DNA from 2 places in the Streptomyces sp. NPDC043896 genome. Region 2 is predicted to be linked to the other one. Evidence: riboswitches for the same ligand, from Rfam matches in the RefSeq annotation. Region 2 holds a riboswitch; the other holds the start of a gene.
The links. A riboswitch is a leader RNA that binds a small molecule or an ion and turns the genes downstream of it on or off. The one in region 2 is predicted to bind glycine.

Region 1 (15,190 bases), on a different contig from region 2:
CGCGGTGCAGCTCGCGGGAGCCGTCGGCGTTCTCGACGATGGTGGCGTAGTGGCCGGTGCAGACGGCGTCGAAGCCGAGGGCGAGGGCCTTGTCGAGCAGCGCCGCGAACTTGATCTTCTCGTTGCAGCGCAGGCAGGGGTTCGGGGTGCGTCCGGCCTCGTACTCGGCGATGAAGTCCTCGACGACGTCCTCGCGGAAGCGCTCGGCGAGGTCCCAGCAGTAGAAGGGGATGCCGATGACGTCGGCCGCGCGGCGGGCGTCGCGGGAGTCCTCGATGGTGCAGCAGCCGCGGGCGCCGGTCCGGAAGGACTGGGGGTTCGCGGAGAGCGCCAGATGGACCCCGGTGACGTCGTGCCCGGCTTCGACGGCGCGGGCGGCGGCGACGGCGGAGTCCACACCGCCGGACATGGCGGCCAGGACGCGGAGGGGGCGGGCGGTGCGCGGCAGGTTCTCAGTCATAGCACCGTCCAGGGTACGGGGAACCGAGCGGCGTCACAGCGCGTTATCGGCTGTGGGGGGTGGATCACATGACCGAGCAGGTGGAGAAGCGGCCGCGCCGGACCCGGCGGGCGGTGCTCCTGGGCGGGCTGGGAGTCCTCGCGGCGGCGGGGTTCGCGGCCCGGGACGAGATCGGGCGGGCCTGGTGGCTGCTGCCGGGGGTGTCCAAGCCGCGCAAGGAGGGCGAGCTCGACTACGCGGCTGCGCGCTGGACGGCGGCGTCGCCGGCGAACTGGCGGCTCGCGGACCGGCCCGACGACTACCGGGTGGACCGGATCGTCGTCCATGTCACGCAGGGCGGCTTCGAGTCCTCGGTCGACGCCTTCAAGAACCCCTTTCACAAGGCGTCGGCGCATTACATAGTGCGCCAGGACGGGCATGTGGAGCAGATGGTGCGCGAGCTGGACGTGGCCTTCCACGCGGCGAACCGGAACATGAACGAGCGCAGCGTCGGCATCGAGCACGTGGGCTTCGTCGACCGCCCCCGGGACTTCACCGACGCCATGTACGCGTCCTCGGCCAGGCTGGCCGCCGACGTCTGCCGGAGGTACGGCATACCGGCGGACCGGGAGCACATCCTCGGGCACAACGAGGTCCCGGGCGCCGACCACACGGACCCGGGCCCGCACTGGGACTGGGACCGCTACGTCCGCATGGTCCGCCAGGAGCTCGGGGCGAAGACCGCCGCTAGCTGAGACCCGCGGTGCGGGCGCGCTCCACGGCGGGGCCGATGGCGGCGGCGACCGCGGCGACGTCCTCCTTGGTGGAGGTGTGGCCCAGCGAGAACCGCAGGGTGCCGCGGGCCAGCTGCGGGTCGGTGCCCGCCGCCAGCAGGACGTGGCTGGGCTGGGCGACGCCCGCCGTGCAGGCGGATCCGGTGGAGCACTCGATGCCCTGGGCGTCCAGGAGCAGCAGCAGGGAGTCGCCCTCGCAGCCGGGGAAGCTGAAGTGGGCGTTGGCCGGGAGCCGGTCCTGCGGGTCGCCGCCGAGGACGGCGTCGGGGACGGCGGCCAGCACGGCCCGGACCAGCTCGTCGCGCAGGGCGCCGACCTCGGCGGCGAACCGCTCGCGCCGCTCGGCGGCGAGGACGGCCGCCACGGCGAAGGCGGCGATGGCCGGTACGTCGAGGGTGCCGGAGCGGACGTGCCGCTCCTGGCCGCCGCCGTGCAGGACGGGTACGGGGCTCTGGTCGCGGCCGAGCAGCAGCGCGCCGATGCCGTAGGGGCCGCCGACCTTGTGCGCGCTGACGGTCATGGCGGCGAGGCCGCTGTCGCCGAAGCGGACGTCGAGCTGCCCGAAGGCCTGGACGGCGTCGGAGTGCAGGGGGAGGCCGGACTCGCGGGCGATGGCGGCCAGTTCGCGTACCGGCATGACGGTGCCGATCTCGTTGTTGGCCCACATCACGGTGGCCAGGGCGATGTCGTCGGGGTTGCGCTCGACCGCCGCCCGGAAGTCCTCGGGGTGCACGCGGCCGTAGCGGTCGACGGGGAGGTACTCGACCTCGGCCCCTTCGTGCTCGGCGAGCCAGTGCACGGCGTCGAGGACGGCGTGGTGCTCGACGGGGCTGGCGAGGACGCGCCTGCGGGCCGGGTCGGCGTCGCGGCGGGCCCAGTAGAGGCCCTTCACCGCGAGGTTGTCGGCCTCGGTGCCGCCCGCGGTGAAGACCACCTCGCTCGGGCGGGCGCCGAGTGCCTCGGCGAGGGACTCGCGGGCCTCCTCGACGGTACGGCGGGCCCGGCGGCCGGCGGCGTGCAGGGAGGACGCGTTGCCGGTGGCGGCGAACTGCGCGGTCATCGCCGCAGCGGCTTCCGGGAGCATCGGCGTGGTCGCGGCGTGGTCGAGGTAGGCCATGATTTTTTGATTCTACGAGCCCGTTGCCACGGCGGGTCCCGTCCGGGTGGGGTTGGTCCGACCACGGGCCCGGACCGGCGGGGCCGGAACCGGCCCCGCCGGACACCCGCTAGCGGGGGGCGCGGGCCAGTTGGCGGGACTGGGCGACCAGGCGGTCCGCGGAGTCCCAGACCTCGGCGTCCTCCTCCAGGAAGCCGCCGGCGAGGTTGCGGGTGACGATGCCCACGCGCAGCGGGCCCGGGGCCGGGCGGTGGCGGATGTGGGTGGTGAGCTCGACGGTCGGGGCCCAGCCGAGCAGGCCGAGGTCGAAGGCGGTCGGCGGCAGCGCGTCCACCGCGAGCAGCAGCGACAGCGGATCGGCGTCGCGGCCGTCGGCCAGCTCGAACCAGGCCCGCATCTCGCCCTTCCCCGAGGGCGCGCCGACCGCCCAGCCCGCCGTCGCCGGGTCCAGCCGCAGCCGGAGCCGGTCGACGATGGCGTTGCTCCCCGGGATGGGGGCGGGGCCGGCCTCGGCGCCGAGGCAGTCCTCGTACGCCGGCATGACCGGAGGCCGCGCCACCGTGTGGACGGTGTCGGGGAGCGCGGCGAGGTCCCCGTACGAGGCGAGGACGCGGATGCGCTCGACCTCGGCACCGTTCTCGTCGTACTGGAACAGCGAGGCCTGGCCCGTGGAGAGGGTGCGGCCGACGCGGACGACCTCGGTGCGGATGACGGCGGGGCCGGGCACGGAGGAGGTCAGGTAGTGGGCGGAGACGGTGAAGGGGTCCGGGTGCGGCAGGGCCGCCGCGAGGGCCCGGCCGACCAGGGCCAGCAGATAGCCGCCGTTGACGGCGGTGATGATCGTCCAGCCGGCGGACAGCTCCGCGTCGTACACACCGGGCTCGCCCGCGCGGGCGGTGATGGTGGTGTCGCGGTCGAATTCGCTGTCGCCGATGGAGGCCTGGGCCGCTGCGTAAGACATGCCGATGACGGTACACCGGCAAGCTACTAAGCGGTAGCTTTTCTTTCCGAGGTGTGCGCCTACACCTCTTCGGCCACCGAGGAGCGGCGGTTCCAGGCCAGCGGGGCCCGCCAGTGGTAGCGCATCGCGAGCAGGCGCAGCACGAAGGTGGTGACGATGGCGATGCCGGTGGTCACGGGGTTGAGGACCTCGAAGCCGATGAAGACGGCCACCATCGCGGCGCCGACGACGGCCGGCACGGCGTACATCTCGCGGTCGCGCAGCAGCGAGGGCACTTCGTTGGCGAGCACGTCGCGCAGCACACCGCCGCCGACGGCCGTGGCCAGGCCCAGCGCGGCGGAGGCGGTCAGGCCGAGGCCGTACTCGTAGGCCTTGGTGGTGCCGGTCACGCAGAACAGGCCGAGGCCCGCGGCGTCGAAGACGTTGATGGCGCGGTTGATGCGCTGGACCTCGGGGTGGAGGAAGAAGACGATCGCGGCGGCGATCAGGGGGGTGACGAAGAAGCTGAGTTCGCTGAAGGCCGCGGGCGGGACGGCACCGATGCAGAGGTCCCGCAGGAGGCCGCCGCCGAGGGCGGTGACGAGTGCGAGGACGCAGATGCCGAAGACGTCGAAGTTCTTGCGGACCGCGAGGAGGGCGCCGGCGGTGGCGAAGACGAAGATGCCCGCGAGGTCCAGGGCGTGCTGGATGCCGGGCGGGAAGAGATCGTGGAGCACCTGGTCATTGTCGCCCGACAGCGGGGCGGCGGCGTCCCGCCGTTGCGCTGCCGCGCGGCATGCGGGCTCGGGGTGCCGCTGCGCGGGGCGTCCCCCACCCGCCCTTCCACCGTTCCCAGGGGCGCTGCCCCTGACCCCGGTACGGGCGCTGCGCGCCCGTCGCCTCAAGCGCCGGCGGGGCTGGATCTTCCAGCCCCGCCGGCGCCGCACCGCGCGAGCGGCGCGTCAAGAAGACGCGGGCGCGTTCTCCGGGTGGTGGCAGGCCGTCTGGTGGCCCGGCTTGATGGTCAGGAGCGGCGGGTCCTGCTTCGCGCAGAGCTCCGTCGCCTTCCAGCACCGCGTGTGGAAGCGGCAGCCGGCCGGCGGGGAGATCGGCGACGGCACGTCGCCCTTCAGCAGGATGCGGCCGCTCTTCGCGCCCCGCCGCCTCGGGTCCGGCACGGGGACGGCGGAGAGCAGGGCGTTCGTGTACGGGTGCATCGGGGACTCGTACAGCGACTTGCGGTCCGCCAGCTCCACGATCTTGCCGAGGTACATCACCGCGATGCGGTCCGAGACGTGCCGGATGACCGACAGGTCGTGCGCGATGATCACGTACGTCAGCCCGAGCTCCTCCTGGAGGTCGTCCAGCAGGTTCACCACCTGGGCCTGGATCGACACGTCCAGCGCGGAGACCGGCTCGTCCGCGACGACCAGCTTCGGCTTCAGGGCCAGGGCCCGGGCGATGCCGATGCGCTGCCGCTGGCCGCCGGAGAACTCGTGCGGGTAGCGGTTGTAGTGCTCCGGGTTCAGGCCGACCAGGGAGAGGAGGCGCTGGACCTCCGCCTTGATGCCGCCCTCCGGGGTGACCCCCTGGAGCTTGAAGGGAGCCGAGACGATCGCGCCGACCGTGTGGCGCGGGTTCAGCGAGCCGTACGGGTCCTGGAAGATCATCTGCACGTCGCGGCGCAGCGGCCGCATCGCCGCGACGCCGAGGTGCGTGATGTCCCGCCCCTCGAACTCGATGCGGCCGCCGGTCGGCTCCAGCAGCCGGGTGATGAGGCGGCCCATCGTCGACTTGCCGCAGCCGGACTCGCCGACGACGCCGAGGGTCTCACCCCGCCGGACGTCGAAGTCGATCCCGTCGACGGCCTTGACGGCGGCGGTCTGGCGGCGCAGCAGCCCCTTGTTGATGGGGAAGTGCTTGACCAGGCCGGTGACCTTCAGCAGCGTTTCCGCCTCGGCGACGGCGGTCGCGCCGGCCGAGTCCTGGGCGGCGGTGTCCTTCTTCATGTCCGTCACAGCTTCGGCGCAATCTCTTCGGTCCAGATCCGGGTCCGCTCCTCCTGCGACATGTGGCAGGCGGACCAGTGCCGGCTGTCGTCCTGGGTCAGCTCGGGCCGCTGGGTGCGGGTGATGCCCCCCTTGGGCACGTCGGCGTAGGGGCAGCGGGGGTTGAACGCGCAGCCGCTCGGGATGTTGATGAGGCTGGGCGGCGAGCCCTTGACCGGGATCAGCCGCTCGGTCTGGTCGCGGTCGATGCGCGGCATGGAGCCGAGCAGTCCCCAGGTGTACGGGTGCCGGGGCTCGTAGAAGACCTTCTCGGCGGTGCCCCGCTCGACGCACCGGCCGCCGTACATCACGAGGATGTCGTCGGCCATCTCGGCGACCACGCCGAGGTCGTGCGTGATCATGATGACCGCGGAGCCGAACTCCTTCTGCAGGTCCCGGATCAGGTCGAGGATCTGCGCCTGGACGGTGACGTCCAGGGCGGTGGTCGGCTCGTCCGCGATGAGCAGTTCGGGGTTGTTGACCAGGCCCATGGCGATCATGGCGCGCTGGCGCATGCCGCCGGAGAACTCGTGCGGGTAGGCGTCCACGCGCTTGGCCGGCTCGGGGATGCCGACCCGGTCGAGCATCTCGACCGCGCGCCGGCGCGCGGTCTTCTTGTCGACGTCGTTGTGGTTGCGGTACGCCTCGATGATCTGGTGGCCGACCGAGTAGTACGGGTGCATCGCGGACAGCGGGTCCTGGAAGACCATGGCCATCTTGCGGCCGCGCAGCCGGCGGACGTGGTCGGCGTCGGCGCTGACCAGCTCCTCGCCGTCGAGGATGACCTCGCCGGAGATCTGCGGGCGGCTGCGCGCGTTGCCGGTGCGGTGCAGGCCCATGATGGCCAGCGAGGTCACGGACTTCCCGGAGCCGGACTCGCCGACGATGCCGAGGGTCTTGCCGCGCTCCAGGTCGAAGGAGAGGCCGTCGACGGACTTCACCAGGCCGTCGTCGGTCGGGAAGTGCACCTTCAGGTCGCGCACGGAGAGGAAGGGGGCCGTGTCGGGCGCGCCGCCCTGTTCGGGCACGAAGGCCGGACGGCCGGAGTCGTTCTTGGTCACGTCAGCCTCACGCGCGGGTCGATGACGGCGTACAGCAGGTCCACGATCAGGTTGGCCATCACCACGAACAGTGCGGCGAGCAGGGTGACGCCCATGATCACGGGGAGGTCGCCGGCGCTGATGGCGGCGACCGCGGCCGTACCCAGGCCCTGGAAGTTGAAGGTGGTCTCGGTGAGCACCGCGCCGCCGAGGAGGCCGCCGAGGTCGAGGCCGAACATGGTGACGACCGGGGTGAGCGTGGAGCGCAGGGCGTGCTTGCGGATGACCACGCCCTCCTTGAGCCCCTTGGCGCGGGCGGTGCGGATGTAGTCCTCGCCGAGGACCTCCAGCATGGTCGCCCGGGTGATGCGGGCGTAGGTCGCGGCGAAGAGGAAGGCGAGGGTGACCCAGGGCAGGATCAGGCTGTTGAGCCAGGCCAGCGGATCCTCGGTCAGGGGTTGGTAGTTGGAGACGTCCAGCCAGCCGAGGCTGTAGACGAAGATCGCGGGGGCCACCATGCCGGTGAAGAAGATCGGCAGGGAGACGCCGGCGAGCGCGCCGACCATGACGGTGCGGTCGATGGCGGTGCGGCGCTTGAGGGCGGAGACCACGCCCGTGGCGACACCGGCGATCACCCAGATCACGGCCGCCCCGAGGGCGAGCGAGAGGGTGACCGGGATCCGGTCCATCATGGTCTCCCAGACGGGCGCCTCGGTCTTGAAGGAGTAGCCGAAGCAGGGTGCCGCGCAGTGGGTGATCTCGGTGCCGCCGTCGTAGTCACGACCGGCGAAGACTCCCTTGACGAAGAGCAGGTACTGCTCGGAGATGGGCTTGTCGAAGCCCATCTTCACGCGGATGCCCGCCAGGGCGGTCTCGTTGGTCTCGCGTCCGGCGTACATGAGCGCGGGATCGCTGCCGGTCAGCTTCGGGACCGCGAAGAAGATGCCGAAGGTGACCACGGAGACCACCAGCAGCGTGGCGGCGACGTTGAACAGCCGCCGTATGAGGTAGACGAGCACTGCAGTCGGCCGCCCGGGGCGGGTGGCCGCCGCCCCTCGTGGGGACGGCGGCCACCGCCTGCGGCCTTCACCTGCCCTTCGGACTAGCGCATGTGCGGTGAAGGCACTTACTAACGTGCTGAGTTGCGGTTGCGGGCCCGGCGGTCGGCCGGGCTGCGGGGCTGCCCGGCTCATCGCCGGGCAGCCCGCTGGTCCTGCTGCTCTGCTCCTACTGCTTGATGCCCACGGTGGCGAGGTCGATCTTGCCGAAGGACTCGTTGAAGAAGACGTTCGTCAGACGCGGGTTGTGGTAGACGAGCGCCTTGTCGAAGTTGATCGGCAGGTAGAGCGCCTTGTCCATGACCTTCTTGTTGATCTCCGTGTAGAACGGAGCGGCCGCGTCCGGAGTGGCGGCGGAAGCGGCCTTGTCGAAGAGGCCGTTGATCTCCGGGTCGTTGACCTCGGTGTAGTTGTTGTTGCCGTTCGGCAGGATGAACGATCCGTCGACGAGCGGCTGCAGGAAGCCCGCACCGGAGTTGTAGTCGGCGCCCCAGCCCATGACGATGATGCCGTAGCCCTTCTTCTTCACGTTCTCGGGCGAACCGATCGTGGAGGAGGAGAGCTTGCCGTCGAACTGGTCGATCGTGGCCTTGATGCCGACCTTGGCGAGCGAGGCCTGGAGGGACTCGGCCGTCTTCACCTCGGGGGCGCGGTTGTTGCGCACGGCGATGGTGGTCTCGAAGCCGTCCGGCTTGCCGCAGGCCTTGAGGGCCTCCTTGGCCTTGGCCTCCTGCGGCTTGCCCTTCGTCAGGCCGAAGGGGTCGTAGCTCTTGTCCGAGCCGGGGACACCGGCCGGGAGCATGTTGGCGCCGAGGTCACCGCTGGTCGGGCCGCCGCGGGCGGTCTGGAGGGACTTCGGGTCGGCCGCGTAGATGACGGCCTTGCGGCACTCGATGTTGTCGAACGGGGCGACCGTCTGCGGGAAGGCGAAGTAGCGGATGTAGCCCGTGAACGGGTTGTCCGCGTTGGCCTTGAGCTTCTCGTCCTTGAGGATCTTGTTCTTCGCGGCCTGCTGGACACCGGTGCCGTCGACGGCCATGTCGATGTCGCCGGAGAGCAGGCGCTGGTCCATGTCGTCCGGGTTGGTGGTGACCGTGAAGGAGACCTTGTCCGGCAGACCCTTGCGGATCGGGTCCGTCTTCGGGTCCCAGTTCTCGTTGCGGACGAAGGTCGCGCCCTTGCCGGCGGTGAAGCTCTCGACCTTGTAGGGGCCCGTGGATATCGGCTTGTTGGTGTACGTGGCGCCCGTGTCCTTGGCCGCCGGGACCGGCGAGGAGGACGGCATGGCCAGCAGGTAGCTGAAGTCGGAGTTCGCGCTCGCCAGGTTGAAGACGATCGTCTTGTCGTCCGGCGTCTCGACGGACTTCAGACCCATCTTGTTCGGGTCGGTGTCCTTGTACGGGCCGGGGTACTTCTGGCCCTGGTCGAGGAGGTCGATCAGGTAGGTCGGGCCGCCGGACAGGACGTCCTGCGCGAAGACGCGCTCGACGCCGTACTTGATGTCCTTCGAGGTGATCGGCGTGCCGTCCTCGAACTTCACCCCGTCCTTGAGCTTCAGGGTGTAGGTCTTGCCGTCGTTGCTGATGACCGGCAGGGCCTCGGCGAGGTCCGGGACGACCTTCGTGCCGTCCTTGCCCGGCTTGGCGTCGTAGGCCAGCAGGCTGCGGACGTAGAGGCGCTGCATGTTCCAGACGAAGCCGTAGTAGGCGCGCGCCGGGTCGAGGTAGTCGACGTCCTGCGGGGACCAGAGCTTCAGCTCGCCGCCCTTGGCGTCCGAGGGGTTGATCACGGCGGTGGCGGCACCGCTGTAGCCCTTGCCGCTGTCGCCGTCGGCCTTGTCGTCCTTCTTGTTCTCGGTGCCACCGCACGCGGCGGTCATCGAGAGGGCGGCGATCACGGCGGTGATCGCGAGAGCCTGCTTTCTGCGGATCACGGTTGTCCAACCTCCATAGGTGGTGAATCGAAGAAGCGGTTCAGCTGCCCTTGGGGTCGAGTGCGTCACGCAGCCCGTCCCCGAAGAGGTTGAACGCCAGGACGGTGATGAAGATCGTCATACCGGGAACCACCATGTACATGGGGTCGTCCTGGTAGATGGGGACGGCGTCGGAGAGCATCTTTCCCCAGGAAGCGGTGGGCGGCTTGACGCCGGCACCCAGGAAGCTGAGGGCCGCCTCGGTCAGGATGTTGGTCGGGATGATCAGCGTGGCGTAGACGAGGATCGGCGCGACCAGGTTCGGCAGCAGCTCCTTGACCAGGATGTGGCCGCGGCCTGCTCCGAGGCTGCGCGCGGCCTCGACGTACTCGCGCTCCCGCAGGGAGATCGTCTGGCCCCGGACGATGCGGCCGATGTACGGCCAGCCGAAGAAGCCGATGACGAGGATGAGCACGCCCATCCGGACACCGGAACCCTCGAACCCCCAGACGGAGTTGGGGACCACGGACACCAGGGCGATGGTGAACAGCAGCTGCGGGAAGGCCAGCAGCAGGTCCATCAGGCGGCTGATGACCCCGTCCACCCAGCCGCCGAGGAAGCCGGCGAGGGCCCCCAGGAAGCTGCCGAGGACGACCGAGACGAAGGCCGCCAGGAAGGCGACGACCAGGGAGATGCGGGCGCCGTAGACGATCCGGCTGAACACGTCGCGTCCGTTGGTCGGTTCGACGCCCAGCAGGAACTCGGAGCTGATGCCGCCGAAGGAACCGAGCGGTGTGCCCAGGTCCGGGTCGATCATGTCCTCGTGGAACTCGTTGGGGTCGTGCCCCAGGAGGCCCACGATCACCGGCGCGAAGACCGCGACCAGGATCAGGAAGATCACGACCACCCCGCCCGTCAGCGCGACCTTGTCGCGCTTGAGCCGCATCCAGGCGATGCGGCCGGGCGAGCGGCCTTCGATGGCCTTCGCAGGGACGTCGGCTACGGACACGGGTGCGGGTGATTCCGCGCTCGTGTCGTGCAGTGGTGCCGTCATCGTGGTGGGGACCCCTCTCGGCCGACGGGTGGTCGGCCCATGCCCGCCGCTGTGGCGGCGTTGGTGCGGAGTGGCGCTCGGGTGCTCGGGGCACGTGAACGCGTACGAGGTGCGAGGTGCTGGCAGTGCTGGCGGTGCTGGCGGTGCGGCCGTGCTGTGAGTGGAGCAGGGTGCGGTGCGGGCGGTGCGGTGCAGCTGAGGTGCGGGAAGTGCGCGGAACACCGCATCGGGACGAATGGCGGGCTCCACGTGCCGAACCGCGTCCTGGAGGACTGACCGGCTCTTGGGTGGGGAGTCTTCATCGGGCGCTCGACCAGCCGCCAGACCCGCAGATGAATGGATGCGCAACCGTGATCTGAGGCCTTGGTTCCCGTTATCCGGACTCCGCGCACGGCTCAGCGGAGCAAGACCGTCCGTTCGGTACGCAAACGGACATCACGGCCAACTCCTTGGAGGAGTGCGCCAATTGGGCGCCCACCTGCGGTGATATCCGGACAAGACGAAGGCCGCCGGGAACCGTGGTTCCCGGCGGCCGGATGTCCGTCGGACGGGTTCGTCTCAGGGTGCGGGCGCACTCCTGGAAACCCTGTAGGAGGCTCGGGGAAAGCGTCCCCGGAGCCCTCTGAGCGGCTCAGTAGGCCGCCGCCTGCCCCTCGCGGTCGTAGAACGGCCGGGTCTGCGCGCGCAGCCACATCGCGACCGGATCGTGCTCGTCGGCCAGCGCGACCGTGCACACCGGGACCCCGTCGGGCACGGCGCCGACCGACTGGCGCATCATCTCCCGTACGGATTCCAGCGCGGGCGGCGAGGCGTCGTACAGGTCGAGCCCCACCGCGAGGTACGCCGACCCGAGCGAGGGCTGCACCCAGGCGCGGCGCAGCGACCTGACGGCCGGCGTGCGGTGCGCGTGCTGGGTCAGCAGCCCGTAGAACTGCGGGAGTTCCAGCGCCGGCTCGGAGAGCCGCAGCGGCCCCGCCGGCATCCGGTCGAGGCCGGTGGCGACCCGGCGCAGGTCGGCCCACGGTACGCCGAGTCCGCCGCCCTGGGCGTGCGGGTTGACCCACAGCCCCCAGCGGTCCGGGTAGAGGGCGCGGGCGATGTCCCGGCCGGTGACCACCTCGTAGCCGCGGTTCCAGCCGCTCGCGGCGAGCTCCTGCGGGGAGGTCACGCAGGGTGCGTAGCCGAGGCCGTCGACCTCCATGCCGCCGTACTGGGCGTCCGGCGATCCCGGCTGCCCCTGCCACAGGAGCATCCACAGCCTGCCCTCGGCGAGGGCGTGCAGGAATGACTCATAACTCTCATAGCGCCCGGGAGTCACCTGGCGCAGCATGTGCTCGACCTGCCCGGCCGCGGCCGTGCCTGACGCACTCACCCGGTACCCCTCTTCGTCTTCGTCCGCCCGTCGTCCACACGTCCCAACCAGCTTAAGCGGCGCTACGGGAGGTAGAAGGGGCGTACGCGCTCACGAATCCACTCCGTGACCGGGTCCTCGGCGGCGTCCAGCAGGATCAACTGCACCGGCCAGGGCGCCGGTACGCGGGCCAGGGCGCGGCCGAGCGCCTCCAGCGGGGCGCCGCGCGACCCGGAATCCCATCCCAGCAGGCGGACACCGATGTAGAGCTGCGGGTCGCCGCCCTCGACGCTGGCGAGGCAGCGGTGCGCGGCGGCGACGGCTCCGGTGGCCCGGAACTCCTCGGCGGCGGCGGTGAGGAAGTCCACCGGGTCGTCCTGCCAGTCGGGCTCGAAGAGCCGGACGCGGCCGCCGGTGGCCGGGCCGTCGAGCTCGGTGCGGCCGGCGCGGCAGAGCTCCGCGACGGCGGGCGGGGGCAGCGGCACGCCGACGGCGCCCTCCGGGTTCAGGGCGATGCCGAGCTGCGGGGGCAGGCCGCGGGCGAACTCGACGGCGGGGGCGACCGCGCAGTCCATGGCGGGGCCGGCGGCGAAGCGGAACTGGGCCTCCGAGCTGTAGACGGGGACGTACGCCGCGCCGTCGATCAGCATCGTGGGGAGGTCGAGGGAGGCGCTGTCGGGCCCGCCGCCGTTGGGGAGCGGGACCCAGACCTGGCTGCGGCCGAGGACCTCCAGGATCCGCGGGCCGGCGTCCGCCTGTCCGAGCGCCGCCCCGAGCACCTGCTCCAACTCGTTCGCCGGCCAGCCGTTGCCTTGCATGTGCGCCGCTCTCCCTGTGTCCGCGCCGGATGTCGCCCCGAGGCTATCGCGGCCGCCGCGGGTGGCTCGTGCCGGTGGGGCCGCTGCGCGGGCGAGGTCCCCTCCCTCCCCCACTTCGCCCGTTCCCCGGAGCTCCGCCCCGGACCCCGCGCCTGAACGCCGTGTCTTGAGCCGCGCCCGGCGGCGGGCGGCGGCTCCGTCAGGCGTCGAAGGCGATGCGGGTGACCGCGGCGGCCGAGCGGCGGTCCAGGAGGGTGACCGAGGCGCAGCCGCGCGGGGGCCGGCCGGCTTCGGCGGAGCGCAGGAGACGGGACACCGCCCCCCGGTGCCGGGCGAAGGCGTACGCCGACACCCGCCGCCCCCGGACCGCCTGCCCGGACAGCGCCTCCTCGGGGGTGGTGTCCAGCAGCAGCAGGTGCAGCGCCCGCCCCCGCCGCCGGGCGACGGCGGCCAGCAGGCCGCGCACCCACGGCTGGGTGCCGCAGTCGTGGACCACCACAGAGGCGCCGGAGCGCAGCTCGCGCCACAGCCCGAGGTAGTGCGCGGCGCGGACCAGCGGCCGGTACACCGCGTACGGCAGGCCGGCGGGCATCCGGCGCTCCCACCGCTCGCGGGTGTCCTGCGAGTCGATGCCCGCCTCCGCGGCCCGCTTGATCAGGGTGCTCTTGCCGCCGCCGGGCAGCCCGGACACCACCACGACGTCCCCGGCGGCATAGCTCAGCCGGTGCGGCCGCGCGGGCCGTCCCCGCAGGTCGCGGACGGGATCGCCGCCCGCCGCGGGCAGGGCGTCGCTCCGCTGCTCGGGGACCGCCCTGACGGTGCCTGTAGTCGTAGCCACTCCGAGTCTCCGCACAGTGATCGTCTCCCCCGATTCGGGCCGCGAGGGCCCCATGCCCACTGAATGTAAAGAGACGGTAATCCGACGGCCCCGGTTGCGGCGGGACGTTCCACAGCGCGGACGGCCGGTCCCGCCCGGATCGCACGTTCTTCCGGGCCCCACTGCCCCCTCCCGCCCGTCCCGTGCAATGATGTGCGCCATCTGGACACCAAACTGCATACCGGCCGCTTGAATCCGCGCGGGAGAGTCCCGGCAGGCCGCGAGGCCGTGCCCGGGCGCCGAAGGAGCAAGTACCTCCCTTGAATCTCTCAGGCCCCGTACCGCGTGGATGAGGCAGATCTGAAAAGCGAGCAGGCGCCGCGCCCGTCCCCGACGGCCGCCCGGCACGTGCTCCACCCAAGGTGCAAGTCGGCGTTCCCCCTCCGGGAACTCTCGGCGAACCTCTCAGGTTCCGATGACAGATGGGGAGGAACCTCCTCGTCATGTCATGCCCTGGGACCCGGGAGCCACACCCATGAGCACTGCCCCCCGCCTGACCGCGCTCGACGCGCTGCACCGCTCGCTCGGTGCGACCATGACCGACTTCGCGGGCTGGGACATGCCCCTGCGCTACGCCAGTGAGCGCGACGAGCACAACGCCGTACGCACCAAGGCCGGCCTCTTCGACCTGTCCCACATGGGCGAGATCACCCTGACCGGCCCGGAGGCCGTGAAGGCGCTGGACTACGCGCTCGTGGGCAACATCTCCACCGTCGGCGTCGGCCGCGCCCGCTACACGCACATCTGCCGGGAGGACGGCGGGATCCTCGACGACCTGATCGTCTACCGCCTCGGCGAGACCGAGTACATGGTCGTCGCCAACGCCTCCAACGCCCAGGTCGTGCTGGACGCGCTCACCGAGCGCGCCGCCGGCTTCGACACCGAGGTCCGCGACGACCGCGACGCGTACGCGCTGATCGCCGTCCAGGGCCCGGAGTCCCCCGGCATCCTGAAGTCCCTCACGGACGCCGACCTGGACGGGCTGAAGTACTACGCCGGCCTGCCGGGCACCGTCGCGGGCGTGCCCGCGCTGATCGCCCGTACCGGCTACACCGGCGAGGACGGCTTCGAGCTGTTCGTCTCGCCCGAGCACGCCGTGGAGCTGTGGCAGGCGCTGACCGAGGCGGGGAAGGACGCCGGTCTGGTGCCGGCCGGCCTGTCCTGCCGCGACACCCTGCGCCTGGAGGCGGGCATGCCGCTGTACGGGCACGAGCTGACCACCGCCCTCACCCCCTTCGACGCCGGGCTGGGCCGGGTCGTGAAGTTCGAGAAGGAGGGTGACTTCGTCGGCCGCGCCGCCCTGGAGGCCGCCGCCGAGGTCGCGGCCACCAAGCCGCCGCGCAAGCTGGTCGGCCTGGTCGCCGAGGGCCGCCGCGTCCCGCGCGCCGGTTTCCCCGTGGTCGCGGGCGGCGAGGTCATCGGCGAGGTGACCTCCGGCGCCCCGTCCCCGACGCTGGGCAAGCCGATCGCGATGGCGTACGTCGACGCGGCGCACGCCGCACCCGGCACCTCCGGCGTCGGCGTGGACATTCGCGGTACGCATGAGCCGTACGAGGTCGTGGCGCTGCCCTTCTACAAGCGGCAGAAGTAACCCTCGTACCGGGCTCCACCGTCTCAGCAAGCAAGACCACCGTTCGTATCCACCTCCCCGCATCCAGGAGAATCAGGTCATGAGCAACCCCCAGCAGCTGCGTTACACCAAGGAGCACGAGTGGCTGTCGGACGCCGTGGACGGCGTCGCG
Region 2 (15,190 bases):
TGTACGGAGGTGCAGGCGGCTTCCGGCACGATCGAGCCGGTGCTCCAGGTGAGCCGCTCGACCCCGTCGATGTCGAGCCGGAAGTCCTCGCCGCGCATCATCAGGATCTGCTCGTTCAGCAGGGAGTAGCGGTCCACCGCCGAGAGGTTGGCCAGGGCCAGGTCCGCACGGGAGATGGTGGGCAGGATCCCGATCATCACCACGCCCGCGTCGATCTCCACGGCCTGCCGGTGGGCGTAGTTCAGGCCCGCGCTCAGTTCCTCGGCGAGCTGGTCGAATACCCGGCCGTCGAGCCGGTGCGGGAGTACGTTCACCTCCAGGTTGAACATTCCGAGTTCGGTCTGGAAATCAGGACTCGCAATCCGCTCCAGTACCTGCGCATTCACCATGCGCGGCAAACCGTCGGCACCCGCGAGATTCAGCTCGATCTCCAGCCCCATCATGTTCTTGGGACGGTCGAACCTCTTCTCCGCCAGAAGCCGCTCCAGCCCCTCCAGGCACTCGTGAAGCTTCCTCCGATACCGATGCCGATCGGACAGGTCGAATCCGCCTGCCACGACCTTCTCCCCCATCGAAGCGTCCCTCCTCGAGTGGGCCTCGCCCGGTCCGTCCGGGCGCGCGTCACGGTCGATGATGCCCAGGCGCCATGATCGATAACGCCCGGGCCGGGGGCTTGGCGGGGAGCGCGCGCCGGTATGGCTCGATGGGCGCTCCGGCACATTCGCCTGGCAACCCACCGGACGCAATTTCCCCATTGCCTTTGCCGATTCCGTATTACCGAAGCTTTCCAGCCGAGCGCCCTTCGGGTAACCTCCGAGGTCAGCGCGGCATGTCCGCGCGCAACCGGCATGAATACCATGACAGCGGGACCGGAAGGCGCCTTGCCGGCAATGGGCGGGACGGCTAGCCGAAACACTGTGTGAACACATGTCGTATAAACTCCGCAAACGAGGCAGAGAGTTGGCGCGCGGCCATTGCCCCAAAGCCCACCTCTGACCCCAGAATGCGACAGCGCCGTCCGCACTTTCCCCTGCACCACAGGTCTCCCAAGTGAGAGGCGACCCACCATGCCGCTGCATGTTCCCCCGGCCCCCGCGCCCGCCCTGCGCAGCGTTCTCGCGGCACTCGGTTCTCCCACCGCCGTCCACGAGGCACACACCCCGGCCCTGCGTGCGTTCCAGGGACCGATGACCGCCGAACTCCCGCTCCCGGTCCACGTGCTCGACCGGCTCGGCATGTCCGGCCGCACGGCCGACGGCCGCCCGCCCCGCACCCGGCTCACCGGCTGGCGTTTCCTGATCCGCAGCGGCGACCGCTTCGTCGCGGCGGCCGACACCCGTCTCACCCCGGACGGCTGGGCCTTCTCCCACTTCTTCGAGGGCCCCTACGTCGCCGCCACCGAACGGGCCCTGCGCCAGGCGGAGTCGCTCGGCAAGAGCTACCAGCCCCGGCTGCTGTCCGTGCCCGAGCTGTACATGCTGACCCTGTGGCTGCACGGGGCGGTCGGCGCCGACGCCGCCGCCGGCCTCCCCGCCGCCTCCGACCTGCTGGTCCCCCTGGCTCCCGCCCCGCCCGGGATCGCACCCTTCCGGCCGTACCCCGTCTCGGAGCTGCTGCCCGTCATGACCCGCCGGCTGACCCCGGCCGCCCCACCGGTACCGCCCACGCTCGCGGCACCCGCTGCTTGACCCGAGTGGCTCATTCGGCCTAGTCCGCTCGGGTCAATGCGAACCACCCGAAATGACGGGGTGGCAGGCCTGAACCGCCCGCACGGGTGATGCGTCCTCAATCCAAGAGGACAGCTGCCGGGAAATACCTGCGAAGCAGCCGTCCTGGGGGAACACTGAGGACATCCTCCCCGCAGGCGCGGGGACGACCCAGGGGGACGGCCATGAATCACGCATCGAGCCGTAGCGAACAGACCACACCGCAGCGAAAGAATCCATCCATGTGCCAGCACCAGCCCGCCTGCCCGTCATCAGAATCCGCCGACCGGGAGGCCGCGCGCCCGGTGGCCAACCACCCGGAACAGGGCTGGAGCCTGCTGTGCAACGGCGTCCTGCTCTTCGAGGACACCGGTGAGCTGCTGCCGGACGGCCAGATCATCGCTCCGCACCGCCCGCTCGCGGCGGCCTAGGCGACACGGCCGGCCACCGCGCACGACGGAGGACGAGGAAGGGGCCGGTCCCGGAGCATCGAGCTCCGGGACCGGCCCCTTCACCGTGTCAGCGCCCCGTCAGGGGACCGCCGGGCCGCGGGCCCGGCCGCCGCGGACTCAGTTGTCGTACTCGTCCAGCGGCGGGCAGGAGCAGACCAGGTTCCGGTCACCGAAGGCGCCGTCGATCCGGCGCACCGGCGGCCAGTACTTCTCGGCCGCGGAGACCCCGCCGGGGAAGACCGCCTCGTCACGGGTGTACGGGTGGTTCCACTCGCCGCCCAGGGCGGCAGCCGTGTGCGGGGCGTTGGCCAGCGGGTTGTCGTCCACCGGCCACTCGCCGCCCGCGACCCGCTCGATCTCGGCGCGGATCGCGATCATCGCGTCGCAGAAGCGGTCGATCTCGGCGAGGTCCTCGGACTCCGTCGGCTCGATCATCAGCGTGCCGGCCACCGGGAAGGACATGGTCGGCGCGTGGAAGCCGTAGTCGATCAGGCGCTTGGCGATGTCGTCGACGCTCACGCCCGTCGCCTTCGACAGCGGGCGCAGGTCGATGATGCACTCGTGGGCGACCAGGTTGCCCGGGCCCGTGTAGAGCACCGGGTAGTGAGGCTCCAGGCGCTTGGCGATGTAGTTGGCGCCGAGCACCGCCACCTGGGTGGCGCGCTTGAGGCCCTCGCCACCCATCAGGCGGACGTACGACCAGGAGATCGGCAGGATGCCGGCCGAACCCCACGGCGCGGCCGAGATCGGGCCGACGCCCGTCTCCGGGCCCGCGGTCGGCTGGAGCGGGTGGTTCGGCAGGTACGGGGCAAGGTGCGCCCGGACACCGACCGGGCCGACGCCCGGACCGCCGCCGCCGTGCGGGATGCAGAAGGTCTTGTGCAGGTTCAGGTGCGAGACGTCACCTCCGAAGTGACCCGGCTTGGCCAGGCCGACCAGGGCGTTCAGGTTGGCGCCGTCCACGTAGACCTGGCCGCCGGCGTCGTGCACCTGGGCGCAGATGTCGGCGACGTGCTCCTCGAACACACCGTGCGTCGACGGGTACGTGATCATGAGCACGGCGAGCTCGTCACGGTACTGCTCGATCTTGGCGCGCAGGTCGTCCGCGTCCACCTCGCCGTCGTCGGCGGTCTTGACGACGACGACCTTCATGCCGGCCATCACGGCGCTCGCGGCGTTGGTGCCGTGCGCGGAGGACGGGATGAGACAGACGGTGCGCTGCTCGTCGCCGTTCGCGCGGTGGTAGGCGCGCACCGCGAGCAGGCCCGCGAGCTCACCCTGGGAGCCGGCGTTCGGCTGGATGGAGACCTTGTCGTAGCCGGTGACCTCGCAGAGACGTTCCTCCAGCTCGGTGATGAGCGTGAGGTACCCCTCGGCCTGCTCGACCGGGGCGAAGGGGTGCAGCTGGCCGAACTCGGGCCAGGTCACCGGCTCCATCTCGGTGGTCGCGTTGAGCTTCATGGTGCAGGAGCCCAGCGGGATCATGCCGCGGTCCAGCGCGTAGTCCTTGTCCGAGAGCTTGCGCAGGTAGCGCAGCATCGCGGTCTCGGAGCGGTGCTGGTGGAAGACCGGGTGGGTCAGGTACGCGTCCGAGCGCAGCAGGCCCTCGGACAGCGCGTCGGCGGTGTCGCCGTCCAGGGCCTCGATGTCGGCGGTCACGCCGAAGGCGGCCCAGACGGCCTCGATGTCGGCGCGCGTGGTGGTCTCGTCGCAGGAGATCGAGACGTGGTCGGCGTCGGCCTGGTACAGGTTGACCCCGCCCTCGCGGGCGGCGGCGACGACCTCGGCCGCCTTGCCGGGCACGCGGGCGGTGACGGTGTCGAAGAAGGAGCCGTGCACCGTCTCGACCCCGCCGGCCGTCAGGCCCGCCGCGAGCAGCGCGGCGTAGCGGTGGGTGCGGCGGGCGATCGTCTTCAGGCCGTCCGGGCCGTGGTAGACGGCGTACATGCCGGCCATGACGGCGAGCAGCACCTGGGCGGTGCAGATGTTGCTGGTGGCCTTCTCGCGGCGGATGTGCTGCTCGCGGGTCTGGAGGGCCAGGCGGTAGGCCTTGTTGCCGTCCGCGTCCACGGAGACGCCGACGAGGCGGCCGGGCAGCGAGCGGGCGTGCTTGGCCTGGACGGCCATGTAGCCGGCGTGCGGGCCGCCGAAGCCCATCGGGACGCCGAAGCGCTGGGTGGTGCCGACGGCGATGTCCGCGCCGAGCTCGCCCGGGGAGGTCAGCAGGGTCAGCGCGAGCAGGTCGGCGGCGACGGTGACGATCGCGCCGAGCTCGTGGGCCTGGTCGATGACCGGCTTGATGTCGCGGACGGCGCCGGAGGCGCCGGGGTACTGGAGCAGCACGCCGAAGACGCCGCGCTCGGCGATCTCGGCCGGGATGCCCTCGGACAGGTCGGCGACGACGACCTCGACGCCCGTGGGCTCGGCGCGGGTCTCGATCACCGCGATGGTCTGCGGCAGCGCGTCGGAGTCGATGAGGAAGACCCCGCCCTTGACCTTGCCCACGCGGCGGGCCAGCGACATGGCCTCGGCGGCCGCCGTGCCCTCGTCGAGCAGGGAAGCCCCGGAGGTCGGCAGGCCGGTGAGGTCGGCGACGAGGGTCTGGAAGTTCAGCAGCGCCTCAAGGCGGCCCTGGGAGATCTCCGGCTGGTAGGGCGTGTACGCCGTGTACCAGGCCGGGTTCTCCATGACGTTGCGCAGGATGACCGGCGGGGTGAAGGTCCCGTAGTAGCCGAGGCCGATCATCGGGGAGAGCACCTGGTTGCGGTCGGCGAGCGAACGCAGCTCGGCCAGCACCTCGGCCTCGGTCCGCGCTGCGGGCAGGTTCAGCGCCTCGGCGGTCTTGATCACATCCGGTACCGCGGCGGCGGTCAGCTCGTCGAGGGAGCCGTAGCCCACCTGGGCGAGCATCTTCGCCTGCGCCTCGGCGTCGGGGCCGATGTGACGCTGCTCGAAGGGGATGCCCCGCTCGAGCTGGGAGAGCGGAATGCGGTTGGCGGTCATTACGGAGGCCTCCTGGTCGTACGACCTGCGAGGGGCACCACGGCGCGGGCACCCGGACGGCCTCCCCCTCTGTCATCTCAACCTGAGAGCTTCACCGGAGACGCGGGGTTCGCCCGAGAGCTCCGGCTTTCACCGTCGGTGAGGGGAGGGTCCCGGTACTGCGGTCCCGGTACCTGCCCCTGCTTTCCAGAGTGGCCTCGTCACGTGCGGTACGTATGCCTGAGAGATTCCGGGGAGGATTTGCTCCTTCGGCGCCTCCGTCGAACTCACTCGGAGGACTCTCCCGCACAGGGTCAACAGCCGTCACCCAGCCTACCAGCGACGTTCTCGACCCTCCCTCGAGTGGCCCCCTCTCCGGATATGCACTTTTGTAGTCATTACGGATGAGCTGTGAGCACTGCGACCGTACGGAGGGACCGTGCAGACCGACATCGATCCCCGCAGCCTGATCGGCCGCAAGGCGTTCGACCGCAACGGCGCCAAGATCGGCACCGTGGACGAGGTCTACCTCGACGACGCCACGGGCGTCCCGGAGTGGGCCGCCGTCCGGACGGGCCTCTTCGGCCGCGACGCCTTCGTCCCCCTGGAACCGAGCGAGGTGGTGGACGACGCGCTGCGCGTCCCCTTCGAACGCTCCCTGATCAAGGACGCCCCCGACTTCGGGGTCGGCCGCCACCTCTCCCCCGAGCAGGAGCTCCAGCTCTACCACCACTACGGCCTGGACGTGGCCCTCCCCTCCGACTTCCAGCACCCCCACCCGAAGGACGCTCCCTAGCCGGTGCCGCGGCCGGAAAGGCTCACCGGCCCTTCCGGTCACAGCCCCAGGTGTCCTTCCCCACCAGGGGCAGCGGGTCGGAAGCCTCCAGTTCCGGGTCGTCCAGCCGGAAGGTACGGACCCGGCCCGGGGGCGATCCGGGCTGCTCGAACCGAACGGTCACCCGCCCCAGCCCGCTGCCCTGCACCCACCCCGGCCCGTACACCGCGTGCCGTACGTCGCTCCCGGCCGCCCAGTGCCGGACGGGAGCGGCCTCCTGGCCCTCCAGGGCCGCCCCGGGCACCTCCCCGGGCCCGCCGTCCGGGGCGGGAGCGGCAGGGCCCTCGCCGGCCTCCGCGGGCCCCGGCAACGGCTCCGGCTCCCCCGCCTCCCCCTCGGCGGCGGCCAGCGCCTGGGCCTGCGCGAACAGGTCCTCCTGGGTGTAGTCGGCCAGCCCCGTCACGCCCACCCCCAGCAGCCGCACCCCGCCGGTGGTGTCCACGCCCTCCAGCAGCCGCGCGGCCGCCTCCCGCACCACCGCGGGGTCGTCCGTGGGCCCGCGCAGGGTCTCGGAGCGGGTCAGCGTCGAGAAGTCGTACCGGCGGACCTTCAGGACGATGGTGCGGCCCGAGTGCCCCGAGGCGCGCAGTCGCCCCACGCACCGGTCGGCGAGCCGCTGGACCTCGTTCCGGATCCGCACCCGGTCGTGGAGGTCCACGTCGAAGGTGTCCTCCACCGACACGGACTTCGCGTCGCGCTCGGCGACCACCGGCCGGTCGTCCAGGCCCAGCGCCATCCGGTGGAGCCCGACGCCGTGCGCCCGGCCCACCATCCGCACCAGCTCGTCCTCACCGGCCTCGGCCAGGTCCCCGACGGTGGTGATCCCGGCCCGGCGCAGGTGCTCCCCCGTGGCCGGCCCCACCCCGGGCAGGGTGCGCACCGGCATGGGCGCCAGCAGCTCCCGCTCGGTCCCCGGCTCGATCAGCAGCAGCCCGTCGGGCTTGGCCTCCTCCGAGGCCACCTTGGCGAGCATCTTGGACCCGGCGAGCCCCACCGAGCCGCTGAGCCCGGTGAGGGCCCGGATGTCCGCCCGCAGCCGCTCTCCCGCGGCGCGGGCGCTCGCCGAGTCGAAGGCCGAGCCGCCCGCCTCCAGGTCCACGAAGGCCTCGTCCAGGCTGAGCGGCTCCACCAGCGGCGAGAGCTCCCGCAGGAGGCCCATGACCAGCTCGCTGACCTCGCGGTAGAGGGTGAAGCGCGGGATCAGGTAGGCGCCGTTCGGGCAGAGCCGGCGGGCCTGCGCGGTCGGCATCGCCGAATGCACTCCGAACCGCCTCGCCTCGTAGGAGGCCGTGGCGACCACGCCGCGCGGTCCGAGCCCTCCGACGATGACGGCCTTCCCGCGCAGGCTGGGCTTCGACGCCTGCTCCACGGAGGCGTAGAAGGCGTCCATGTCCAGGTGCAGGATGGTCGGCGCGGCTCTCACCGCACCGATGCTGCCCTATGCCACTGACAACGCGGTGATCAGCGCCCCGCGACCCGCGAGGGGCTCGCGCCGGCGCGGTCCCGGAGACTCAGACGGCCCGGTTGCGGCGGGCGGCAAGCTCGTCGGCCGGGTTGTGGCCGACCAGGGTCTCCCCGGTGTCCACCCGCTCCCCGTGCAGCTGCGACAGCGCGTTCTCCACGTCGCGCCAGACGACGCCCACCGCGATGCCGAAGACGCCCTGCCCGCCCTGGAGCAGGCTCACGACCTGGTCCGGGGAGGTGCACTCGTACACGGTCGCGCCGTCGCTCATCAGCGTCATGCGCTCCAGGTCGGAGAAACCCCGGTCGCGCAGGTGCTGGACGGCGGTGCGGATGTTCTGCAGCGCCACCCCGGTGTCGAGGAAGCGCTTGACGATCTTGAGGACGACCACGTCGCGGAAGCTGTACAGCCGCTGTGTCCCCGATCCGTAGGCGGGGCGCACGCTCGGCTCCACGAGACCGGTCCGCGCCCAGTAGTCGAGCTGCCGGTAGGTGATCCCGGCGGCGGCGCAGGCCGTCGGGCCGCGGTAGCCGACCTGCTCGGACACGGGGCCTTCGTTCAGCGGCCCGACCGGCGCGGTCGCCGGCTGACGGTGCGCGGGACCGGCCGCGCCGCCGTGCAGCGGGTACGTCCCGCCGTCGCTCCGCGCGGGGGTGCCCCCGGTCGTGCCGTCGCCCGTGATCCTCACGCCCGACCCTCCGTCCTTGACCTGCCCACCTTGAAGGTAGGCAGTGACCAGGGGTGCGTCAACGATCGCCACACTCGGCACGCCGAGTGATAATCACCCTGAGAGTGGTTTCCCGTACCCCATTGCGGGGAAAGGCTACTCGAATGGGCTGACAGTTCCCGGTGGACGACGCGGCCGCCGGCGCGGCTATTGCGGGCCCGTGCCGAAGTCCTCGGGGGAGATCTGGTCGAGGAACTCGCGGAACTTCTCCACTTCGTCCTCCTGCTCGTCGGGAATCGCGATCCCGGCGTCGTCCAGCACGCCGTCGCTGCCGTAGATCGGCGTTCCCGTGCGCAGGGCCAGCGCTATGGCGTCCGACGGCCTCGCGCTCACCTCGACCCCGCTGGCGAAGACCAGCTCCGCGTAGAACACGCCCTCCCGCAGATCCGTGATCCGGACCTCGGTGAGCTCCTCACCGACCGCCTCCAGCACGTCCTTGAACAGGTCGTGCGTCAGCGGCCGGGCAGGGGCCATGCCCTGCTGCGCGAAGGCAATGGCTGTCGCCTCCCCAGGACCGATCCAGATGGGGAGGTACCGGTCGCCTCCCACTTCACGCAGGAGCACGATCGGTTGGTTGGAGGGCATTTCCACCCGGACACCCACAACGTCGAGCTCGTTCACACAGCAACCCTAGGACCTGCCCGGCAGGTTTGGGTAGTCGGGGCTCCTCCGGGACCCGTCCGGTCAGTGCGGACGGAGCCCCAGAGCGGTCTGGACCAGGGCCTCGTGAAGCCGGACGGAGAGCCCCGCGAGCTCCCTCATCGTGGCTTCGGCGTGCGCCCTGGTCTGCGGATTGCGGTGCCGGCGCAGCGGGGCGACGAGCTGCTCCACCAGACCGGCCTCCCGGTCCGCCGCCGCCTTCATGCCGCGCAGGTGACGCGGCTCCAGCCCGAACCGGCCGAGATCCGCGATCAGCCGCGCCACGGCCAGCGTCCCGGCGTCGAAACCGCCGCCGGGCGCCTCGGAGACGAGCCCGTACGACTCCCACTCCGCGAGCTGCGCCTCGTCCACCTCGGCGGCGGCGATCAGCTCGGCCCTGCCGACCCGGGCCGCCGCGGGCTTCTCACCGCCCGCCTCCCCGTACCCGGCGGAAGGCTGCGCCGGATCCACGGACTCCCCGTGCGCGGCGGGGGCGGGAATGCGGATCTGCTCACCGCGGTCGAGCGCGTCGAGCTGTTCCCGGATGACCTTCAGCGGCAGGTAGTGATCACGCTGGAGGCGCAGGACGCGTCCGAGCCGTTCCACGTCCTCCGTGCTGAACTTGCGGTATCCGGAAGGTGTGCGCCGGGGCTCGACCAGGCCCTCCGCCTCCAGGAAGCGGATCTTCGAGATCGTGACTTCGGGGAACTCGTCCCGCAGCATGGTCAGCACCGTGCCGATGCTGACCAGCTGCCCGGCCGAGCCGGCGGTGCCGTTCTTCGGGGCACCGCCCGTCGGGGTACGCAGCATGGAACCTTCCCTGGGGTCCCCCCGGACGGTGTCCGGGAGTCGGGTTCCCCCCGGACGGTGTCCGAGGGGGTCAGACGCCCCGCAGGCTCGCGTAGAAGACCAGCCGGTACTTGCCGATCTGCACCTCGTCACCGTTGTGCAGGGCGACGGAGTCGATCGGCTCGCGGTTCACGTACGTGCCGTTGAGGCTGCCCACGTCGGCGACGGTGAAGCCGCCCTCCGGGCTCCGGCGGAACTCGACATGCAGGCGGGACACGGTGATGTCGTCCAGGAAGATGTCGCTCTGCGGGTGCCGGCCCGCGGTGGTCAGTTCGCCGTCCAGCAGGAAGCGGCTGCCGGAGTTGGGTCCGCGCCGCACGATCAGCAGGGCCGAACCGGGCGGCAGTGCCTCCACCGCGGCCTGGGCCTCGGGGGAGAGCGAGGACGACACGTGCTGGCCCGACCCCTCGGCCTCGTAGGCCTCGAGGCCCGAGATCGAGATGGTGGACGTGGTCTCCGAGGCACGCTCCGGCGTCAGACCCGGCCGCAGCGGCGCCCCGCAGTTGGAGCAGAAACGGCTCGCCGCATCGCTGCGGTGCCCGCACCTGCCGCACGTCTGCTCGGCCGACATGGACGGCTCCTCGCGCCGCGGCTGCCCCGCGGAGGCATTGGTGGCATAGGGGTCGGAGGCAAACCCTCCACCCGCACTAGAGGTTGATGGTTCACCGAAACCTATGCGTCCGGAACCGGCGGGGTCAACGGACGACGCGCCGGGCGCGCCCGAATTGTCACCGGGGCCCGCCACCTCGTCGCGGAAGAGCGGCCTGTCGCCCGGCCCTTCCGGCTGCCCCGAGCGGTGCCGCGCGGCACCGCTTTCCTCGTTCTTCTTCTTGCCGAACAACTTCTCAAACAACTTCACGGGCGATTCCCCTTGACCGAAACAGACCCGCCCGTGGGGCAGGACGAACTCTGCATGCACACACCTGCCGACCCGGACATTCTGACAACGTCCGTAACCACCAGACAGTTTCCACCACGCACGGCGACTTCCGTGCGTCGACCCCCCGCAGGCGTCGGCCCGCGTGAGCCCGTCCACATCCCACCCCGCATCACGGTGATGACGACCGAGCGTAGTCAGGCTGCTTCGCAGCCCGCAAGGCATCCACAACGATCTTCGCCGACCGTGTGACGGCGACCGTGGCCTGTTCCTTCTCCATGGTCTGCACGACACCTCCCGGGATGTTCAGCGCGGGCTCCAGATCCTGCGGCTTGCCGATGACCTTGAACTCGTAGGGCTGTGTGATCTTCTTACCGTCGATACCGACCCCGCCGCCCTCGTCCGAGAAGTACGAGCCCGCCACGACCCGCACTCCGTTGATCTGGATCGCCTCCGCCCCGGCCGCCCGCAGTTCCTGGAGGGTGTCCAGCAACTGGTCGGAACGCACCTGACCCTTGGTGTCGGTGATCCGCAGCGTGATGCCCGGGCCCTGTGCGGCCACCGTACCGGCCAGGATGCCCAGTTGGCGCTCCTTCTCAACCGTCTGCCGACGCGCCTCCTCGGCCTGGTTGGAGCTGCTCTGCAACTCCTTGCGCTGGTCCTCCAGCCGCTGCTTCTCGTCCTCCAGCCGCTGGGTCCGCCCGTCCAGCTCGTCGAGGATCCGTACGAGGTCCTCCTGGCGGGCACCGCGCAGCGGCGCGCTGGAGTCGCTGTTGGAGCGCACCTGGATCGCGAGGCCGAGGCCCAGGACGAACAGCAGCAGCGCGACGATCAGTTGGGCCCGGCTGAACCGGGGCGGCCACAGCCCGGCGGCCAGGCGCTGGCGCCCGGTCTGCTCCGGCGCGGCCGGCAGGGGCCGCTGTCCAGCCTCCTGGGGACGGGGCGGCTCGGGCCGGGGCTCGGGCCGCCCGGGGACCTCCGGCTCACCGGACGGGGTGCTCTCCGTGCTCATCGGCCTCACGCCCGGAAGACGTGCCGGCGGATGGCCGCGGCGTTGGAGAAGATCCGGATGCCGAGGACGACGACCACGCCCGTCGACAGCTGCGAGCCGACGCCCAGCTTGTCGCCGAGGAAGACGATCAGCGCCGCCACGACCACGTTCGACAGGAAGGACACCACGAAGACCTTGTCGACGAAGATCCCGTCCAGCATCGCGCGCAGACCCCCGAACACCGCGTCGAGCGCGGCGACCACGGCGATCGGCAGATAAGGCTCCACCACGGCCGGCACCTCGGGCCGGACCAGAAGCCCGACCACCACTCCGGCCAAGAGGCCCAGTACCGCGATCACGATGCACCCTTCTTCGGCTCTTCTGCTGTGGCTGTGCGGACGGTCAGGCTCGACGCGGCGGGCAGCCGCACCTCGTCCATCGGGGTCAGGGCGTACCGGATCCCGTAGCTCTCCTGGAGGACGTGGAGGTACTGACCGTCCAAGGAGTCCTGGAACGCGGTCCCGAGCCGCTTCTTCTCGCCGACCGCGAGGACCTCGTACGGCGGCACCAGCGGCTTGTTGTCGACCAGTATCGCGTCACCCGCGGCCCTGATCGCCGACAGCGCCGTCAGCCGCTGCCCGTTGATCGCGACGGCTTCCGCACCCGACTGCCAGAGCCCGTTGACGATCCGCTGCATGTCCCGGTCGCGCACCCGGCCGGTGTCCGAGAACCCGGCGCTCTCGCGCGGGCCGCCACCGCCGCCCGACGAGGCGCCCTTGGCATCGTCCACCACGAGCTTGACGCCGGGACCGTGCACCTCGGTTGCACCCGCGAGCAGTTCCACCAGCCTGCCCCGCTCGCCGACCTGCTGTTTCAGCGCCGCGCGCTGCCGGTCCGCGACCTCGGTGCGCAGCCGCTCGGTGTCGCGTTCCAGCCCGTCCGCGTGGTCGTTGGCCCGCTGCACCCGGTCGATCAGCTCCTGGCGCTCCTTGGCCAGCACGGGTGCCGACACCCGCGCCTGCGCGGCACCGAGCGTGACGACCATGGCGGCCAGCACCAGCCCGGCCGCGAGCGCCAGCTTGGCCCTGAGCGTACGGGGCAGGCCCGCCGTACCGTCCGCCTCGCGCCGAGCCGCGGCTTCCGCATACCCCTCGTCGAGGCTGTGGTCCATCACGTGGGTCAGCAGCGACATGGACGCGTCCGGGCGCGCGGGCGGCGTGGCCGAACTCCGGTTGTTGGGCGGCTGCGACATGCCGCACATCGTCGCACGGCGGCACGGCCCGTACCGAATGCGCTCGTCCGGCGGGCCGGGCCGGGTGACTCCCCGCACCCGGCCCGCCGTGACCACGCCGCGCGGCGGGCGCGTTCCGGTCAGTGCTGGCCGGCACCGTCCACGACCGTGGCCCACTCGTCCAGCAGTGCCTGCGCCGAGGCGTCGTCGGGACCCTCGGCCCACAGGTGGGTGACCGCCTCCGCCGGGTCCGGCAGGACCAGCGCCCACCGCCCGTCGGCCTCGACCACGCGCACCCCGTCCGTGGTGTCCACCTGCCGGTCGCCGGCCGCCTCCACGACCCTCCGCATGACCAGCCCCTTCGCGGCCCAGGGGGTGGGCACGTCCCGCTTGAGCACGTGGGCGCGCGGGATCCGGGCGTCGATCTGGCTCAGGGTGAGCTGCGTCCGCGCCACCAGGCCGATCAGCTGCACGAACGCCGCCGAGCCGTCGAAGACGCTGGAGAACTCCGGAACGATGAAACCGCCCCGGCCGTCCCCGCCGAAGATCGTGGTCTCCTCCCGGCCCACCCGGGTCAGGTCGTCGGGCGAGGTCGTCGTCCACTCGACCTGAGTCCCGTGGTACGCGGCCACCTGCTCGGCCACCCGCGTCGTGGTCACCGGCAGGGCCACCTTGCCGCTGCGCTTCTCGGCGGCCACCAGGTCGAGGAGCACGAGCAGCGCCCGGTCGTCCTCGATGATCCGGCCCCGCTCGTCCACCAGGGAGATCCGCTCGCCCACCGGGTCGAACCGCACCCCGAAGGCCGCCCGGGCCGACGCCACGATCTCCCCGAGGCGCACCAGCCCGGCCCGCCGCGACTCCCGGCTCTCGGTCGGCCGGGACTCGTCGAGACCGGGGTTGATCGTCAGCGCGTCGACACCGAGCCGGCCGAGGAGGCTCGGCAGCACGAGCCCGGCGCTGCCGTTCGAGGCGTCCACGACCACCTTGAGCCCGGAGTCCGCGATCCCGGTGGTGTCGACCCGGCGCAGCAGCGAGCCCGTGTACGAGTCGAAGACGCTCGACGGGAACTGCAGGTCACCGATCTCCCCGGGGAAGGCACGCCGGTACTCCTGGCGCGCGTACACCCGGTCGAGCTTGCGCTGCTGCGCCTGCGAGAGGTCGGCTCCTCGTTCGTCGAGGAACATGATGTCCACCGAGTCCGGCACACCGGGCGAGGTCCGAATCATGATGCCGCCCGCCGCACCGCGGGCCGTCTGCTGACGGGCCACGGGCAGCGGTACGTTCTCCAGGTCACGGACGTCGATGGCACTGGCCTGGAGCGCCGAGATCACGGCGCGCTTGAGCGCCCGGGCGCCTCTGGAGTGGTCACGGGCCGTGGTGACGATCGCGCCCTTCTTCAGCATCGTCGCGTAGGCGCCCGCCAGCTTGACCACCAGCTCGGGGGTGATCTCCACGTTCAGGATCCCGGAGACGCCGCGGGCACCGAACAGGTGCGCCTGACCGCGCGACTCCCAGATCACCGAGGTGTTGACGAAGGCGCCGGCCTCGATGGTCTTGAACGGGTACACCCGCACGTTGCCCTGGACAATGGATTCTTCACCGACGAGGCATTCGTCGCCGATGACGGCCCCGTCCTCGATGCGCGCGGCCCGCATGATGTCGGTGTTCTTGCCGATGACGCAGCCGCGCAGGTTGCTGTGCGGGCCGATGTAGACGTTGTCGTGGACGACGGCCTTGTGGAGGAAGGCCCCGCTCTTCACGACGACGTTCGACCCGACGACCGTGTGCTCGCGCAGTTCGACGCCGGCCTCGACCTTGGCGTAGTCCCCGACGTACAGCGGCCCGCGCAGCACGGCGTCCGGGCTGACCTCGGCTCCTTCGGCGATCCAGACGCCGGGCGAGATCTCGAAGCCGTCCATGTCGACCTGGACCTTGCCCTCGAGGACGTCGGCCTGCGCCTTGACGTAGCTCTCGTGGGTGCCCACGTCCTCCCAGTAGCCCTCGGCGACGTAGCCGTAGATCGGCCGGCCTTCCTTCATCAGCTGCGGGAAGACGTCGCCGGACCAGTCGACCGAAACGTCCGGGTCGACGTAGTCGAAGATCTCCGGCTCCATGACGTAGATGCCGGTGTTGATGGTGTCCGAGAACACCTGCCCCCATGTCGGCTTCTCGAGGAAGCGCTCGACCTTCCCTTCCTCGTCCACGATGGTGATGCCGAATTCCAGCGGGTTCGGCACCCGGGTCAGGCACACCGTGACCAGTGCGCCCTTCTCCTTGTGGAAATTGATGAGGTCGGTCAGGTCGAAGTCGGTCAGCGCGTCGCCGGAGATCACGAGGAACGTGTCGTCCTTCAGGGCCTCCTCGGCGTTCTTCACGCTGCCGGCGGTGCCCAGAGGCTTCTCCTCGTTGGCGTAGGTGAGCTCCATCCCGAGCTCCTCG

Region 1: it holds a riboswitch for glycine, as region 2 does, so the genes downstream of both, gcvT (glycine cleavage system aminomethyltransferase GcvT) here and gcvP (aminomethyl-transferring glycine dehydrogenase) in region 2, are expected to answer to the same signal.

The regions. Positions count from the first base shown of each region.
Region 1 is NZ_JBWKEE010000009.1:225,211-240,400, reverse strand. Features, by position in the region: gene mnmA (tRNA 2-thiouridine(34) synthase MnmA) at 1-460, opposite strand, end outside; gene AC069X_RS16185 (N-acetylmuramoyl-L-alanine amidase) at 529-1,194, shown strand; gene AC069X_RS16180 (cysteine desulfurase family protein) at 1,187-2,350, opposite strand; gene AC069X_RS16175 (thioesterase family protein) at 2,460-3,311, opposite strand; gene AC069X_RS16170 (trimeric intracellular cation channel family protein) at 3,371-4,027, opposite strand; gene AC069X_RS16165 (ABC transporter ATP-binding protein) at 4,253-5,299, opposite strand; gene AC069X_RS16160 (ABC transporter ATP-binding protein) at 5,305-6,366, opposite strand; gene AC069X_RS16155 (ABC transporter permease) at 6,396-7,397, opposite strand; gene AC069X_RS16150 (ABC transporter substrate-binding protein) at 7,606-9,315, opposite strand; gene AC069X_RS16145 (ABC transporter permease) at 9,410-10,402, opposite strand; gene AC069X_RS16140 (enhanced serine sensitivity protein SseB C-terminal domain-containing protein) at 11,034-11,774, opposite strand; gene AC069X_RS16135 (enhanced serine sensitivity protein SseB) at 11,837-12,571, opposite strand; gene AC069X_RS16130 (AAA family ATPase) at 12,771-13,430, opposite strand; glycine riboswitch at 13,639-13,742, shown strand; gene gcvT (glycine cleavage system aminomethyltransferase GcvT) at 13,924-15,039, shown strand; gene gcvH (glycine cleavage system protein GcvH) at 15,119-15,190, shown strand, end outside.
Region 2 is NZ_JBWKEE010000037.1:1,079-16,268, reverse strand. Features, by position in the region: gene AC069X_RS35250 (glutamate-cysteine ligase family protein) at 1-572, opposite strand, end outside; gene AC069X_RS35245 (hypothetical protein) at 1,068-1,688, shown strand; gene AC069X_RS35240 (DUF5999 family protein) at 1,949-2,137, shown strand; gene gcvP (aminomethyl-transferring glycine dehydrogenase) at 2,276-5,161, opposite strand; glycine riboswitch at 5,359-5,457, opposite strand; gene AC069X_RS35230 (PRC-barrel domain-containing protein) at 5,580-5,936, shown strand; gene AC069X_RS35225 (DNA polymerase IV) at 5,959-7,398, opposite strand; gene AC069X_RS35220 (MerR family transcriptional regulator) at 7,487-8,125, opposite strand; gene AC069X_RS35215 (bifunctional nuclease family protein) at 8,312-8,785, opposite strand; gene ftsR (transcriptional regulator FtsR) at 8,849-9,613, opposite strand; gene AC069X_RS35205 (FHA domain-containing protein) at 9,684-10,571, opposite strand; gene AC069X_RS35200 (DUF881 domain-containing protein) at 10,702-11,541, opposite strand; gene AC069X_RS35195 (small basic family protein) at 11,547-11,879, opposite strand; gene AC069X_RS35190 (DUF881 domain-containing protein) at 11,876-12,781, opposite strand; gene AC069X_RS35185 (sugar phosphate nucleotidyltransferase) at 12,892-15,190, opposite strand, start outside.